Regions from separate parts of the Vibrio sp. R12-SW3-ISO1 genome, predicted to be linked through region 2. Evidence: predicted binding sites of a transcription regulator. Region 2 holds the regulator's gene; each other region holds the start of a gene.
The links. The regulator MetJ, encoded in region 2, represses methionine synthesis genes. The targets are predictions, from matches to a motif close to TTAGACNTNTANANGTCTAA.
Positions count from the first base shown of each region.

Region 1: the regulator MetJ is predicted to act here: its motif matches at 3,155-3,174, upstream of metA (homoserine O-acetyltransferase MetA).
Region 3: the regulator MetJ is predicted to act here: its motif matches at 3,464-3,483, upstream of metH (methionine synthase).

Region 1 is NZ_JCBDGK010000046.1:21,742-26,899, forward strand. It holds gene AC6R0R_RS14075 (ABC transporter permease) at 1-1,069, shown strand, start outside; gene AC6R0R_RS14080 (ABC transporter permease) at 1,066-2,202, shown strand; gene AC6R0R_RS14085 (DUF3859 domain-containing protein) at 2,212-2,649, opposite strand; gene AC6R0R_RS14090 (ATP-binding protein) at 2,619-3,014, opposite strand; gene metA (homoserine O-acetyltransferase MetA) at 3,197-4,138, shown strand; gene pilW (type IV pilus biogenesis/stability protein PilW) at 4,333-5,049, shown strand; gene AC6R0R_RS14105 (hypothetical protein) at 5,055-5,158, opposite strand, start outside.
Region 2 is NZ_JCBDGK010000044.1:7,211-12,368, reverse strand. It holds gene rpmE (50S ribosomal protein L31) at 1-139, shown strand, start outside; gene AC6R0R_RS13405 (malic enzyme-like NAD(P)-binding protein) at 380-1,660, shown strand; gene metJ (met regulon transcriptional regulator MetJ) at 1,774-2,091, opposite strand; gene AC6R0R_RS13395 (O-succinylhomoserine (thiol)-lyase) at 2,351-3,517, shown strand; gene AC6R0R_RS13390 (bifunctional aspartate kinase/homoserine dehydrogenase II) at 3,517-5,158, shown strand, end outside.
Region 3 is NZ_JCBDGK010000058.1:1,625-6,782, forward strand. It holds rRNA gene rrf (5S ribosomal RNA) at 1-101, shown strand, start outside; tRNA gene AC6R0R_RS18870 (tRNA-Asp) at 143-219, shown strand; gene AC6R0R_RS18875 (GGDEF domain-containing protein) at 780-1,940, opposite strand; gene AC6R0R_RS18880 (cation:proton antiporter) at 2,085-3,362, opposite strand; gene metH (methionine synthase) at 3,532-5,158, shown strand, end outside.

The sequences.
Region 1 (5,158 bases), on a different contig from region 2:
GCGCGATCTGCCTATTGGTGTGGTCAATCTAGACAAGAGTGCGCTCTCTTACGCACTCGAACGCGACTATGACGCCACCTCAACCATGCAAGTGACGCGTCATTTTCAAAGCCCCAGTGAGGCGAAAGCAGCACTGGTACAGGGGGAGATCTACGCCTACGCAGTGATCCCGAGCCGTTTCGAACAAGACGCGATGAAACAGCTCGCCCCGCAAGTCAGTGTGTTTTACAACAGCCAAGCGATCTTGATTGGCAAACTGATGAACGCCGCGTTTGTCCAAGCGCAAGGGACATTCAATGCGCAGTTAGCCACATTCGCGGGTCTCACCGATGGCAATACAACCCTACTCTCTGCGATGGGCAACGCTGTGCCCGTCTCGACTCAAGTCACCCCGCTGTTCAATAAGAATTCCAATTACGCCCAGTTTTTAGTCAGCGCGATCATCCCAGCGCTGTGGCAAATCGTCATTGTCGTCAGCACGCTGTTAGTGCTGGCCGCCAATCAACGCGATCATGGTCTAGTGCGTTGGTTAGCGCCTTCGCCGGGCGTGGCGCTGTGTCGCACTTTACTGCCCTACTTTCCGTTATTTTGGCTGCAAGGCGTGGCGTTTTTAGTCTGGTTTTATTCGGGCTTACAGTGGCCAATGCAAGGCGACCTTCGGGTGTTGTTCGCCGCGCAAGTGCCGACCATACTCGCGTGTATGGCCATGGGCAGTGTGTTCTTCTTTTTGACCTTAGATCCCGCGAGAGCGATGAGCTTTGCCGGCGCGTTTACTGCGCCAAGTTTTGCCTTTATGGGTATCACTTTCCCGGTCTCTGACATGTCGCCGCTCGCCCAAGCTTGGCGCTCACTCTTGCCCATCAGTCACTATATTGAAGCGCAGGTGAGCCAAGTCAGCTATGGCGCATCGGCGCTCACCACATTGATGCATCTGACGCCACTGCTTGGCTACCTACTGCCAGCGCTGCTGTGTCTTCTTCTCGCTCGCAAGCACCTCAACAGTGCTATTAACGCTGCAGATGACACCAACAGGCACGCGCGTGCCGAACTTAAGGAGCACCAGTCATGACGTTTACCGCACTGCTGAAAGCGGAGCTAAAGGCGCTGCTGCATAATCCTGTGGTACTTCTCACCGTGTTTGGTGGCGTCGTGTTTTACTCGTTTCTCTACCCAATGCCCTACTCTTACCAAACCCCACGCGAGCAAATCATCAGCGTGGTGAACTTGGACAAAAGCCAAACCAGCTATCAGCTAGAGCGCATGGTAGATGCGACACCCCAAGTGCACATCACGCGGCGTGACTCAAGCATAGAAGCGGCCAAAGTGGCCTTTTTAAGTGGCGATATTAGCGGCATTTTGGTGATCCCAGAGCATTTCTATAAAGATCTGATGTTAGGTAAAAGCCCGACCTTGGCTTACGCGGGGGATGCCTCGTACTTTTTGGTCTACGGCACCATTGTCGAAGGCTTGGGGCAAGCGGGTGGCACGCTAGCGGCGCAAACCACAGTGGCGAAATTGCTTGTTGATGGTGAGCCACTGAGCGCAGCGGCCAATCACTTCGCGCCCACCAAGCTCAACCTCAAACCCACTTTTAACCCGCAAATGGGCTATGTCGATTACGTGGTGCCTGCGGTGTTTGTGCTGATTTTGCAGCAAACGCTGGCGATGGCGGCCGGGTTGATGCAAGGCACGCAAAAGCATGGTCGTGGCTATTGGTCTAACGTCAGCCCTCTCGCCTTGATGGGGGGGCGAATGGTGCTGCTGACGAGTATTTACTTGGTGCTAAGCGGTTATTACTTCGGGCCGAGTTTTCGCTTGCACGGCGTCTCGCAGTTGGCAAGCCTCACCGAGCTTGTCACTCTATTGCTGCCTTTCTTATTGGCATCCTGCGCGATAGGCATCTGGCTAGGTACGGTAGTACCAAGACGAGAGTTGGTGACATTAGTGGTATTAATCAGTTCAATGCCGCTGATTTTTAGTGCGGGGTTTATCTGGCCACTCGAAGCGATTCCCGATGGCATCGTTTGGTTATCACAGCTTTTTCCTAGTACGCCCGCCATCCAAGCATTCTTGCGTTTAAATCAGATGGGGGGAGAATGGCATCAAGTCGCGGCGCAATACGCACTGCTGTGGGTGCAAGCACTGGGTTGGAGCCTCATGGCTTGGCGCGCATTGCGTGAACATCGCCGCGATAACGTTTGAGCGCCGCGTTTAAAAACCTCGGCGGCGCCAAAACTCGTTTTCATCCCGGCCATACACATCGAAGGTCTTTTGCGCAATCACGCGTCCGTCCATCTCGATGCTCATGTGCCAACGCCCCAAATTCGACTCCAAACCGCCGTCTGGATGAAGCAGTTGAATCGTATCGCCCAAGTAGAAATCCCAATCGTTGCTGCCCACGTGCAACTCGCCGGTGAAAGGCGCTAACGTCTGGCCTTTTTTGCCTAAGATACCGGGATGATCGATACAAAACTCAATCAGCGCACCTTTGGCTTTTTTGATGTTGACGATAAAGCCAAACTCGACGTCCTCGTCAGCCGGAACCTTAGTGGTAAACGCTTGTATTTTAGGAAGATGCTTTGATTTGGAGTCCCATTGGTCGTAAATACCGTAAGAGGTCATTTCAACAACGGGCGATCGCTTTGCCATGTCTGCCACCGTTTTTTCATTTGTTCGATTGTACTGCGCTCAACGCCGTGGATATTTTGAAATTGCCCAGTGCACTCCATCACCACAAACTCAGCGCCAAATTGCTTGGCGAGGCGGTAGTACGGTGCGATTTCCCAGCGCTGGACAAAAGTATTGGAGACAACCACGTCCTGCTTGTTGGTCAGCGCGCGTTTTACCTCTGCTCTGCACCACTCGTGCGCATCGGAAATTCTCGCTTTGTCATAGCGGTAAACGCCATCGTCAGCGATAAAATACATATCCGCTTCAAGGTGCACCGCTGGCAATGTTTTCGCTAGGGTGCTTTTGCCAGAACCTGGCAGACCACGAATTAAGGTCAATTTCACCGCTCTATTACTCCCTTGCGGCTGATGTCCGCTGATTTGCTTGCGGCTATGCCGACATAGTCTCACCGAGTTCGAGGCGCAGATAGTAAACCAATTTGGCCTAAAAATGCTATCGACATCTCATACCGATTGGGTTAAGTTTAGATGTATAGACGTCCATAACAGAGCTTAGGGAGAAAGCTGTGCCAATTAAGATCCCCGATCAATTGCCTGCCACTGATGTACTGCGTCAGGAAAATATCTTCATCATGAGCGAATCGCGTGCCTCTACGCAGGAGATTCGTCCACTTAAGGTGTTGATCCTCAATCTTATGCCCAAAAAAATTGAGACAGAGACGCAATTTTTACGCCTCTTGTCCAATAGCCCATTGCAGGTCGATATTGAACTGCTGCGCATTGATGATCGCCCGAGTAAAAATACGCCAACCGAGCACCTAGACAACTTTTACCGTCAATTTGAGATGATCAAAAAACGCAATTTCGATGGCTTGATCATCACCGGTGCGCCGCTCGGTCTGGTCCAGTTTGAAGACGTGATTTATTGGGACCACCTCAAAACCATCATGAACTGGGCGAAAGAGCACGTCACCTCAACCTTATACGTCTGCTGGGCCGCACAAGCAGGGTTAAAGCTGCTCTACAATCTGCCTAAGCGCACTCGCAAAGAGAAACTCTCCGGTGTGTATCAACATCAAATTCATCACGAGTTTCACCCCATTCTGCGTGGTTTTGACGACACCTTTTTAGCACCGCATTCTCGCTACGCCGATTTCTCACCGGAGTATCTCGCCGAGCACACGGATCTCGACATCTTGGCCACCTCAGACGTGGCTGGCGTTTACTTGGCGGCCACCAAAGATAAGCGCAATGTGTTTGTAACAGGCCATCCAGAGTATGACTCACACACCCTGCACAATGAGTACATCCGCGATTTGAGCGAGGGAATGGAACCGGCGATTCCGGTCAACTACTACCCCAACAACAATCCCGACAACAAACCGTGCGCAAGTTGGCGCAGTCATGGGCACCTGCTTTTTGCCAACTGGTTGAACTACTGTGTCTACCAGCAAACGCCATACGATTTGGATCACTTCAGCGAAGCGAACTTTACTAAAGATGATTAACGTGTCGAAATCGATACCCAATCACCGAACACGAGGGCGCAAGCGCGCCCTCGCTCGCATTCTTTTTCCGCCCACACTCAGAAACTGATAAACCCCTCGCAGAGTCTCACTCATCGGCGCAAACACCAGATGGGATCAGGTATAAAAAAGCACAAGCTTGTTATCTGTTACTGAACTACAAAAGTTGAACGAATATGCGTACCCTTCTCCTTCCTTTGGTGTTACTTCTCTCTGCCTGTGTCACGGTGGACAATAACGCTGAGCCTGAGCTCAATGCCAACCCACGAGAAAAAGCCGATGCACGCTTAGCCCTTGGCATGGGTTACTTACAGCAGGGTGATATGGTGAAAGCCCGCGAAAATCTGGAAAAAGCCCTTCAGCACGATAAGAGTTATTACCGAGCACAATTGGCGATGGCGCACTATTTCGAGCAAGTCGGTGAAGAAGCGGACGCTGAAAAACTGTATAAAACGGCGCTGAGACAGCACCCGAGAAACGGTAATGTAATGAACAACTACGGCACGTTTTTATGCAAACAAGAGCGCTATCCTCAGGCTGATCAACTGTTTAATCGCGCCATTGAGCAGCCCTACTACTACCTGATTTCCGCCAGCTATGAAAATGCAGCACTCTGTGCATTGAAAGCGGGCAAACCCGAACAAGCCATGGGTTATTTCAAACGCACATTGGATCACGACCCGCGCCGTGTCACCTCGCTGCTGCGCCTTACTAAACTTGAAATAGAGCAAGGTGAATACACATCGGCGCGAATACGCTTGATGAACTTCCACCAGCAGTTTGGCGTGCAACAAGCCTCATTGGCCCTACTGGTCGAGTTGGAAGAGCGCGCCGGGAACAGCGCGTTAGAAGAGAAGTATCGTAAGCAGTTAGAAGCGCTCTCGAACGGATAAACTGATCATTTTCGTTTGTGGATTTTTTTGTATTCTCGATACAAAATCAGCACAAAATAACCCAGTCCCCACAACAGCAGCACCGCGAACAGCGCAAGAAAGCTATCGC
Region 2 (5,158 bases):
AGACAAAGAATCAATCCACCTAGACGTATGTGACAAATGTCACCCATTCTACACTGGTAAGCAACGTATCGTTGATACAGGCGGCCGTGTAGATCGCTTTAACAAGCGTTTCGGTGCTCTATCAAGCGGTAAGAAGTAATTCCTTCTCGCGGATAGGAAAAAGGACGCTGCGGCGTCCTTTTTTGTTGCCAGAGATTTAGAGCAATTAACCTATTCACAGCAAAACCCGCAGTCATATCTCTTTCTATCTGGTCTAATCTCCAGTCGTTTCCCACATATTACCCTACTCGCTCGCATTCTGACCTAGGCAGCTTGACTCAGTTCCTCTAAAATGATTAACCCCCTTTGTGCTGAATCATTTTAACGAGTACCTATTTCTATGCCTGATGACCACCGTCAAGACCTGACCCCTGAAGAACAATTTCGCCAAAAAGCGCTCGACTACCATGCCTTTCCAAAACCAGGCAAGATCTCTGTCGAGCTGACCACCCAAGCAGAAACCGCGCAAGATCTCGCGCTCGCCTACAGCCCAGGCGTGGCCGAGCCGGTACGAGAGATCGCTCAAAACCCCGATAATGTCTATAAGTACACTGCAAAAGGCAATATGGTGGCAGTGATCTCCAACGGCACAGCGATTCTTGGCCTAGGTAATCTTGGCCCACTGGCATCAAAGCCCGTGATGGAAGGCAAAGCCCTGCTGTTTAAGCGCTTTGCAGGTTTGGACTCCATCGACATCGAAGTCAAACATCGCACCATCGATGAGTTTGTCGACACGGTCGCCAACATCGCGGATACCTTTGGCGGCATCAACTTAGAAGACATCAAAGCGCCAGACTGCTTTGAAATCGAAAAACAATTAATTGAGCGCTGTGATGTGCCAGTCTTCCATGATGACCAACACGGTACCGCCATTGTGACGGCTGCTGGCATGCTAAACGCCATTGAGCTGCAAGGTAAAAAACTGGAAGACGCCGTGATTGTCTGTCTGGGCGCCGGTGCGGCTGCCATCGCTTGTATGGAGCTGCTGATCAAGTGCGGCGCGATGCGCGAGAAAATTTACATGCTGGATCGCAAAGGTGTGATCCACACTCGACGTGATGATCTCAACGAATACAAACAACTGTTTGCCAACAACACCGACAAACGTACGCTGCAAGATGTCATCGAAGGCGCCGATCTGTTCCTTGGCGTTTCTGGTCCTAACCTGTTATCGCCAGATGATCTTAAATTGATGGCCGACAAACCCATCGTGTTTGCCTGTTCTAACCCAGATCCTGAGATCAAACCTGAGCTCGCTCATGATGTACGCAATGACCTTATTATGGGTACAGGTCGCAGTGACTACCCGAACCAAGTCAACAACGTACTTTGCTTCCCGTTTATTTTCCGTGGCGCACTGGATGTACGTGCTAGCGAGATCAACGATGAGATGAAGCTCGCTGCCGTAGCAGCGATCCGTCAACTGGCGAAGGAAGAGGTCCCTGCCAATGTTCTGACCGCCGCGGGTGTGGATTCACTCTCGTTTGGCCCAGACTACATTATTCCAAAACCGATGGACCCAAGACTGCTCCCCCGCGTCGCCAAAGCGGTCGCGTTAGCCGCGGTAGAATCCGGGGTGGCACGCATTGAGCTGCCTGACCATTACATGGATATCGAGTAACCTTGACGCCCACTACCAGCCACGACCTTTGTCTCTGGCTGAGCAAAAACAACAAAGCCGCTGACGATGTCAGCGGCTTTTGCATTCAAATTCGGTGCAAAACAGGGCCAGCGTTAGTCGTCAAACGCCTCAAACTCAATCCCCATCTCCGTCATCAGCTTTTTCACTTCAGCGGGAATATCATCTGGACGGTCTTTACGCAAATCTTCATCCGTCGGTAATGGTTGACCTGTGTAAGCGTGCAAGAACGCTTCACACAACAACTCACTGTTGGTGGCATGACGCAGGTTGTTGATCTGGCGGCGCGTACGCTCGTCTGTTAATACCTTAAGGACTTTAAGTGGGATGGAGACCGTGATTTTTTTCACTTGCTCACTTTTCTTACCGTGTTCTGCGTATGGGCTAATGTATTCGCCATTCCAGTCTGCCATTGCGCACCTTTATATTTGCGTATGAGTGTTTAAACCACAATTTTAACGGTATTTATGGCTACAAGCAAAGACATATAGACGTCTAGAAGTGTTGACGTCTTAAAAAATGAGAAGTAAAGTGGTTGGCGATAGGAGTGAATCGGCCCAAACTGTGAGTGTGTCGCAGCACTACACCACATTGGGTGCCGGATACACCTGATAAGCAACAGGTATATCGCATTCCCTAAAACAAGTCACTACTGTTCGCAAGGAAAACGCTATGAGCACGCGCAAACCCGCCACCATCGCGGTACGTACTGGTATCGAGTCAGACACCCAACATCACGCTGTCGTTCCCCCTATTTATCTCTCGACCAATTATGGCTTTCCGGCGTTTGGTGAAGTGCCGAAATACGATTACACGCGTTCTGGTAACCCGAACCGTGGCCTGCTTGAAACGGCGCTGTATGAGTTAGAAGGTGGAGAAGGCGCTGTAGTGACCAATTGTGGCACCTCAGCGCTCAACCTTTGGGTCTCTGCGTTTGTCGGTCCAGATGATTTGATTGTCGCGCCACACGATTGCTACGGTGGCACCTATCGACTCTTCAATACCCGCGCGCAAAAGGGCGACTTCAACGTGTTGTTCGTCGACCAATCCGATGACGCAGCCTTGACCGCCGCCATCAACCAGAAACCCAAGCTTATCCTGTTGGAAACGCCATCAAATCCTTTGGTGCGTGTGGTGGATATCGAGAAAGCCTGCCAGCAAGCGAAACAAGTCGGCGCACTGGTCGCGGTTGACAATACCTTCTTAACCCCGATTTTCCAGAAGCCACTCGAACTGGGTGCGGATTTCGTTATTCACTCAACCACCAAATACATCAACGGTCACTCCGATGTGATTGGCGGCGTGGTGATCACCAAAACCAAAGCGCACGCTGAAGAACTGGCTTGGTGGGGCAACTGCATTGGGGCCACCGGCACGCCGTTTGATAGCTACATGACGCTGCGTGGCATCCGCACGTTGGGCGCACGAATGAAGGTGCACGAACAAAGCTCGGCAAACATTCTCGACTTTCTGAAAACAGAGTCACTAGTTGGCCGCATCTATCACCCAAGCTTGCCGGATCACCCTGGTCATGACATCGCCAAGAAACAACAATCAGGCTTTGGTTCTATGCTCAGCTTCGAGTTCGCTGGCAGCTTTGAAGAACTGAAACAGTTTGTCGGTGAGTTGAAACTCTTCTCGCTTGCAGAATCGCTAGGCGGCGTAGAAAGCCTCATTTGTCACCCAGCGTCAATGACCCACCGTGCGATGGGCGAAGAGGCGTTGGCCGAGGCAGGTGTCTCTCAGCAACTGCTGCGTCTGTCTGTCGGTCTTGAAGATGCCGATGACCTGATTGACGATCTCAAGCAAGCCTTTAACTGTGTGAAGGAGTCCGCGTAATGACGACATCGCGTCAACTGCATAAATTTGGTGGTAGCAGCTTAGCGGATCCGGAGTGCTACCGCCGGGTAGTCACCATACTCAAGGAATACTCTGGCAGCGATGATCTGATCGTTGTCTCAGCGGCCGGTAAAACCACCAATCATTTGATTGAGTTTACCGAGGCGCTCTATAAAGATGGCCGCCTTGCCCATGAAGCGTTGCAGTCGGTACGACAATTCCAAACAGGGCTTATCGAAGCCTTGATTGACAGTGACGACGAACAAGCGCACATGCTAGCGACGCTCAAAGACGAGTTCACCACCCTCGGCGAATTAAGCGCCCCGTTAAGCGAGGCGGAGCAAGCTGCGGTACTTGGCCACGGTGAAATGTGGTCCTCAAGACTGCTCGCCGCGCTATTGAATCAAGCGGGTTTACCAGCCATCGCGCAAGACTCTCGCACTTTCTTACGGGCAGAAACCGGCACGCAACCTGAAGTGGATCGTGGTCAGTCCTACCCACTACTGAAGGAAATTTTGGCGCAACACTCACAGCGTCGTCTGGTGTTTACCGGCTTTATGGCGCAAAACCAAGCAGGCCAAACCGTGCTGCTTGGCCGAAACGGATCCGATTACTCTGCCACCGTGATTGGCGCGCTCGCAGAGGTCAGTCGCGTGACGATTTGGAGCGACGTTGCTGGCGTATACAGCGCAGACCCTCGCCTTGTCAGTGATGCTTGTCTTCTGCCCCTATTGCGACTTGATGAAGCAAGTGAACTGGCACGCCTTGCCGCCCCCGTGCTGCATAGCCGTACCTTGCAGCCTGTCGCTCAAAGTACGATGGACTTGCACCTGCGCTGCAGCTACGACCCCGAATCTGGCTCTAGCCGCATTGAGCGCGTCCTCGCGTCTGGGCGTGGTGCCAAGATCATCTCCTCACTCAATGACGTCTTGTTGATTCAGTTAAACTTCGCCTCTGGCCATGATTTCAATCGCATGGAAAAAGAAGTGCTGAGCAGTTTGAAACGCGCCCAACTTGAACCTTTGACTTATGAAGTCCAAGCGGATAAGCACTCATTACGCCTTGCTTATACCTCGGAAATTGCAGGGGGCGCTTTAGGCTTCTTACAAGATTCCGCCATCGCAGCAGAAATTAAACTCAAGGAGGGCTACGCCCTTGTCGCTGCGGTGGGCGCTGGTGTCACCAACAACGCCAACCACTGTTACGGCTTTTACCAGAAGCTCAAGTCATCGCCTGTCGAGTTCATCTCTGAATCTCGTTCCGGTCTCAGTTTGGTGGCTGTCTTACGCCGCACCGAAACCGAACCACTCGTTAAGGCGATTCACAACCAACTTTTCCAAGCACAAAAACGAGTCGGCATCGCCCTATGCGGCAAAGGCAACATTGGCTCCAGTTGGTTAACCCTGTTTGCAGAACAAAAAGCAGAGCTAGAAAAGCGTCGTGGAATGAGTTTTGAGCTCGTGGCGGTGATCGACAGCCAAACCTATTGGTTTAATGACCAAGGCATCGATCCTAGTGCGGTCAGTGAGCATTTCGATGAAGAGTCTATCCCTTATCAGCAAGGCGAGTGGATCCAGCGCCTCGGTGCGATTCAGGGCTATGACGATGTGGTCGTACTCGACGTGACGGCGAGTAAAGAGT
Region 3 (5,158 bases), on a different contig from region 2:
GATTTGGACCCACCTGATTCCATGCCGAACTCAGAAGTGAAACGAATTAGCGCCGATGGTAGTGTGGGGCTTCCCCATGTGAGAGTAGGACATCGCCAGGCTTCAAATTATGGACACTTGCTTAGGTGAGTGATACCACTGCGGAGTGGTAGTTCAGTTGGTTAGAATACCGGCCTGTCACGCCGGGGGTCGCGGGTTCGAGTCCCGTCCACTCCGCCACTTATTAGAAAGCCTAGTCGAAAGACTGGGCTTTTTTACGTTTAACGCTCCCGAAAGTGCTGTGCACTTTTTCGCGGGCCGGAATGCCGGACCATCGAGTCCCGTCCACTCCGCCATTTATACTAAGCCTTAGTCGAAAGACTGGGCTTTTTTACGTTTAACGCTCCCGAAAGTGCTGTGCACTTTTTCGCGGGCCGGAATGCCGGACCATCGAGTCCCGTCCACTCCGCCATTTATACTAAGCCTTAGTCGAAAGACTGGGGCTTTTTTACGTTTAACGCTCCTGAAAGTGCTGTGCACTTTCTCGCGGGCCGGAATGCCGGACCATCTACTCTCCCCCGCTCAGCCAGCAACTCGTATCAAGCTGCACTACTACAGATAGAAAAGTAGGCTTCTTCGCATCAAGGCAATACAAATTGCCATCAACTCAGTGTTCTCGGCAGAGTCGAAGTCTCTAGTTTCTATGGGGCAGCTCCCGTTTCTGAATGTCACCTTTGTACAGACGGTATAGATGTGAAAAAGCCCTTCTATAGGCAGGGCTTCTCAACAAATGGTTGCGGTCACTGGGCAACAACTACTTGGTTTCGTCCACCATTTTTGGCTTCATAGAGGGCAACATCGGCATTGGAGAGTAGGTCATCCACCGAGTCACTGCGTTTGAGTTCTGCGACGCCAAAGCTCATGGTGCAATCAAGATGAACACTACTTACGATAGGATTCAGCGCCACCTTTTGCCTCAATAGTTCTGCTTGTTGAATCGCTTCTTCCGCTGTGTGCTTGGGTAACAGTAGCATAAACTCATCACCGCCAAAACGTATTGCCAAAACCGAGTCTGGTAGAGCGTGCTGCATAAGCTTGGCGACTTTCTCAATGGTTTTGTCTCCCACCAGATGCCCTAGCTCATCGTTAATCTGTTTGAAGTTATCGATATCGGTCATTATCACGCTAAGGGGCAGATGTTCCTCTTTCGATTGACGAACTAGAGAAGGCAGTAACGAGTCCATCGCTCGTCGGTTATAGATTCCTGTCAATGGATCCTTTTGTGACAACTGATGGATGGAGTCGAGCAATCTCGCATTGATGAGCCATAGCATGCTCAGGCTAATGGCAACCATTAATATGATGCAGAATAGGTAGGTCAGGGCATGAATCAGTCCAGAACTCATATAACTGCTAATTGTAGGCCCCAGCGCGGTATAGACGAGGCGAAACATCATAAAACTGCCATAGCTGACAAATGGGATCACCATCATGAGAAGAGGAAACTTGGCATCGTCCTTCTCGCCCTTAAGCAGTGCCCAAGCAGCGAAAAAACAGGAGGCGCTGAGGTAGGCGCTTAAGATAAGAATACGGGCGTTGATGGATGGTGTTACATAGGTAAAGAAAACAAACAGTAGACCTGCTAGCAGCAATGCCCCCTCTAACCATCGCACTCCTTTAGCGTGATAGGCGCGAATCGCGCAGATGCCTTTCACGGTAAAAAGAAAACCCAGCATGATGAGGGTATTGGCGAGCACTATGGTCAGCCACTCTGGTGCGGTTCCTCGAAAACCTAAAAACAGCGGCCCTAAGCCAATCATAAAGATGCCAGCGGCCAGTCGGTTTAGGCCTTGAACTTGTTTCTGCGAGGCTTGATAAAAGAACAAGCCTGAAGAATAGATAAAGGAGAAGACGATAACCGTGAAGTTAAGTGTGCGAATGTCTAAAGAGAGGTTTTCCATAACGTAGCCAAAGATGGGGGCGCCTATCGATGAGTTATAGTAGACATTTTGCTTGGCGATGGCTGCAATCGGATGTCATTTATCCGATACAGGTAGAAAAATGCCAGCGTATTTTGCTGGCATTGATGCACACTGCTGCGGGCACTAGGCCTGTTTCTCTGCCCGTTTGGCTTTCTCTATCATTGGGGTAATGGTAGAGCCTTGCACTAAGATGGAAAATACCACCACAGAGTAAGTCATAACCAAGATGATCTCTTTAACGTCAATGAGCTTATCTTGAATGACCCAAATGCCAGAGGGAATGGAGAGTGCCATGGCCAGCGCTAATCCACCTCTTAGGCCGCCCCAGGTAAGGATTTTAATGGACCAAGGGTTGTAGGTGCGATAGCGCTTAAACCCTACGTAAGAGAAAAACACGCTCAGATAACGCGAAAGCAAGACCAAAGGAACGGCGACCGCCATCATGATCCAGTCTTCTTGATGGAATTCAAACAGCAACATCGACATACCGATCAAAAGGAACAAGACCCCGTTAAGGAATTCATCGATCAGCTCCCAGAAATGGTCGAGGTGATCTTCACTCTCTTTTGAAAAGCCGATAAAGCGCGTCCAGTTACCGATCATGATTCCAGATACCACCATTGCTAACGGGCCCGACACATGCAAAATCTCGGCAAAGGCATAACCTGCAGTGGGAATGCCGATGGTCAGCAGCAGCTCCATAGAGTGATCGTCGGTCGCGCTGATAAGGTAGTGGAACAACAGCCCTAGGGCAAAGCCATACACAATGCCACCCATCGCTTCTTGTACGAACAGCAAGGTGACGCTGCCCAGTGTCGGCGTGTCGTGACCAAAAGCGATAGTGTAAAGAGTGACGAAAATGACCAAGCCGAAGCCGTCATTAAAAAGGGACTCTCCCTCAATTTGGGTCGAGATACGTTTGGGGGCATCGAGCTTTTTGACGATCGCTAACACGGCAATCGGGTCCGTCGGAGAGATCAGTGCCCCGAAGAGTAAGCAGTACACCAGATCAAACGGAATGTGCAGCCATTGGCAAAAAGCATAAAGACCAAATCCGATGAAGAACGTCGAAAACAGCGTGGCGCCCAAGGCTAAGACAGTGATCTCCCATTTTTGATCTTTAAGGTTGGGCAGTTTGATGCCCAATCCGCCAGCGAAGAGGAGAAAGCCGAGAATCCCTTTCAACAAAAAATCTTCGAAGTTGATGCTGGCGACCGTCTTTGACGCAATTTCTGTCAGTTGGAACCAATCATTTTGGCCTGCAACCAAAATGAGTAACGACAGCACCATAGAGCCCGCAGTGATGGCGATGGTGGTCTGCATTTTACCTATCTTGCTGTTTACAAAGGCAATCAGCATTGCAGCAGCCGATAAAAAGCAGAGTGTGTAGTAGACTGACATGAGCGTTCCAGTATGTAACAAATTATGAACAAGAATTTTGTTACTGACTTGTTCAAATAGCAAATGATTTTTACCCGTGGTGTGAGACGTATTTTTACCGTTTAGACGTCTAGACTCCTTTTTGATCTGTGATAGGATGGGGAAATAACGAAAGGAATGAGGCAGTACTGTGGGAAGTAATGTAAGGCAGCAAATCGAAGCGCAATTGCAACAACGGATACTTTTGATCGATGGTGGCATGGGCACCATGATCCAAGGTTACAAGCTCGAAGAGCAAGACTATCGTGGTACGCGTTTCGCCGATTGGCATTGTGATTTAAAAGGGAACAACGATCTGTTGGTGTTGACTCAGCCTACATTGATCAAAGAGATCCACAGCGCCTATTTAGAAGCCGGTGCGGATATTCTCGAAACCAATACCTTTAATGCCACCACGATTGCGATGGCCGACTACGACATGCAGAGTTTAAGCGAAGAGATTAACTTCGCAGCGGCCCAACTTGCACGTGAGGCGGCCGATGAATGGACGGCAAAAACGCCGGACAAACCTCGCTATGTCGCGGGCGTATTGGGCCCAACCAACCGCACCTGTTCCATCTCTCCTGATGTGAACGACCCAGGTTATCGCAACGTCAGCTTTGATCAGTTGGTCGAGGCGTACTCTGAGTCGACTCGCGCCCTAATCAAAGGCGGCAGCGATCTGATTCTTATCGAAACCATCTTTGACACCCTCAACGCCAAAGCGTGTGCGTTTGCCGTTGATAGCGTATTTGAAGAGCTCGGCATTACCCTGCCTGTGATGATTTCAGGGACGATTACCGATGCCTCTGGACGTACGCTCTCTGGTCAGACTACCGAAGCTTTTTACAACTCACTGCGTCACGTTAGACCGTTATCGTTTGGCTTGAACTGTGCACTTGGCCCTGATGAATTGCGTCCATACGTCGATGAACTCTCGCGTATTGCGGAGTCTTTTGTCTCGGCGCACCCAAACGCCGGTTTGCCGAATGCGTTTGGTGAGTATGACTTGTCGCCACAAGAGATGGCGCAACATGTTGAGGAGTGGGCGAAAAGCGGCTTTCTTAACTTAATTGGTGGCTGTTGTGGTACCACACCAGAGCATATTCGTGAAATGGCTCGTGTGGTCGATGGTGTAACACCGCGCGCGCTGCCAGAGCTCCCCGTCGCGTGCCGTTTGTCAGGGTTAGAGCCGCTCACTATTGAGAAAGAGACGCTATTTATTAACGTCGGCGAGCGAACTAACGTCACGGGCTCGGCACGATTCAAGCGTCTTATTAAAGAAGAGCAGTATGATGAAGCGCTGGAAGTGGCACGTCAGCAAGTGGAAAACGGCGCACAAATCATCGATATCAATATGGACGAAGGCATGCTTGATGCGCAGGCCTGTATGGTGCGCTTCCTTAACTTGTGCGCCTCTGAGCCTGAAATCTCCCGTGTGCCGATTATGGTCGACTCGTCGAAGTGGGAGGTGATTGAAGCGGGTCTGAAATGCATCCAAGGCAAAGGCATCGTTAACTCGATCTCGCTCAAAGAAGGCAAAGAGAAATTCATTGAGCAGGCCAAGCTGATCCGACGCTACGGCGCCGCTGTGATTGTGATGGCGTTTGATGAAGTGGGTCAGGCGGAGACGCGTGAACGCAAACTCCAAATCTGTACGAACGCGTATCGTATTTTGGTTGACGAAGTGGGCTTCCCACCGGAAGACATCATTTTTGACCCGAACATCTTCGCGGTGGCCACCGGTATTGAAGAGCACAACAACTACGCCGTCGATT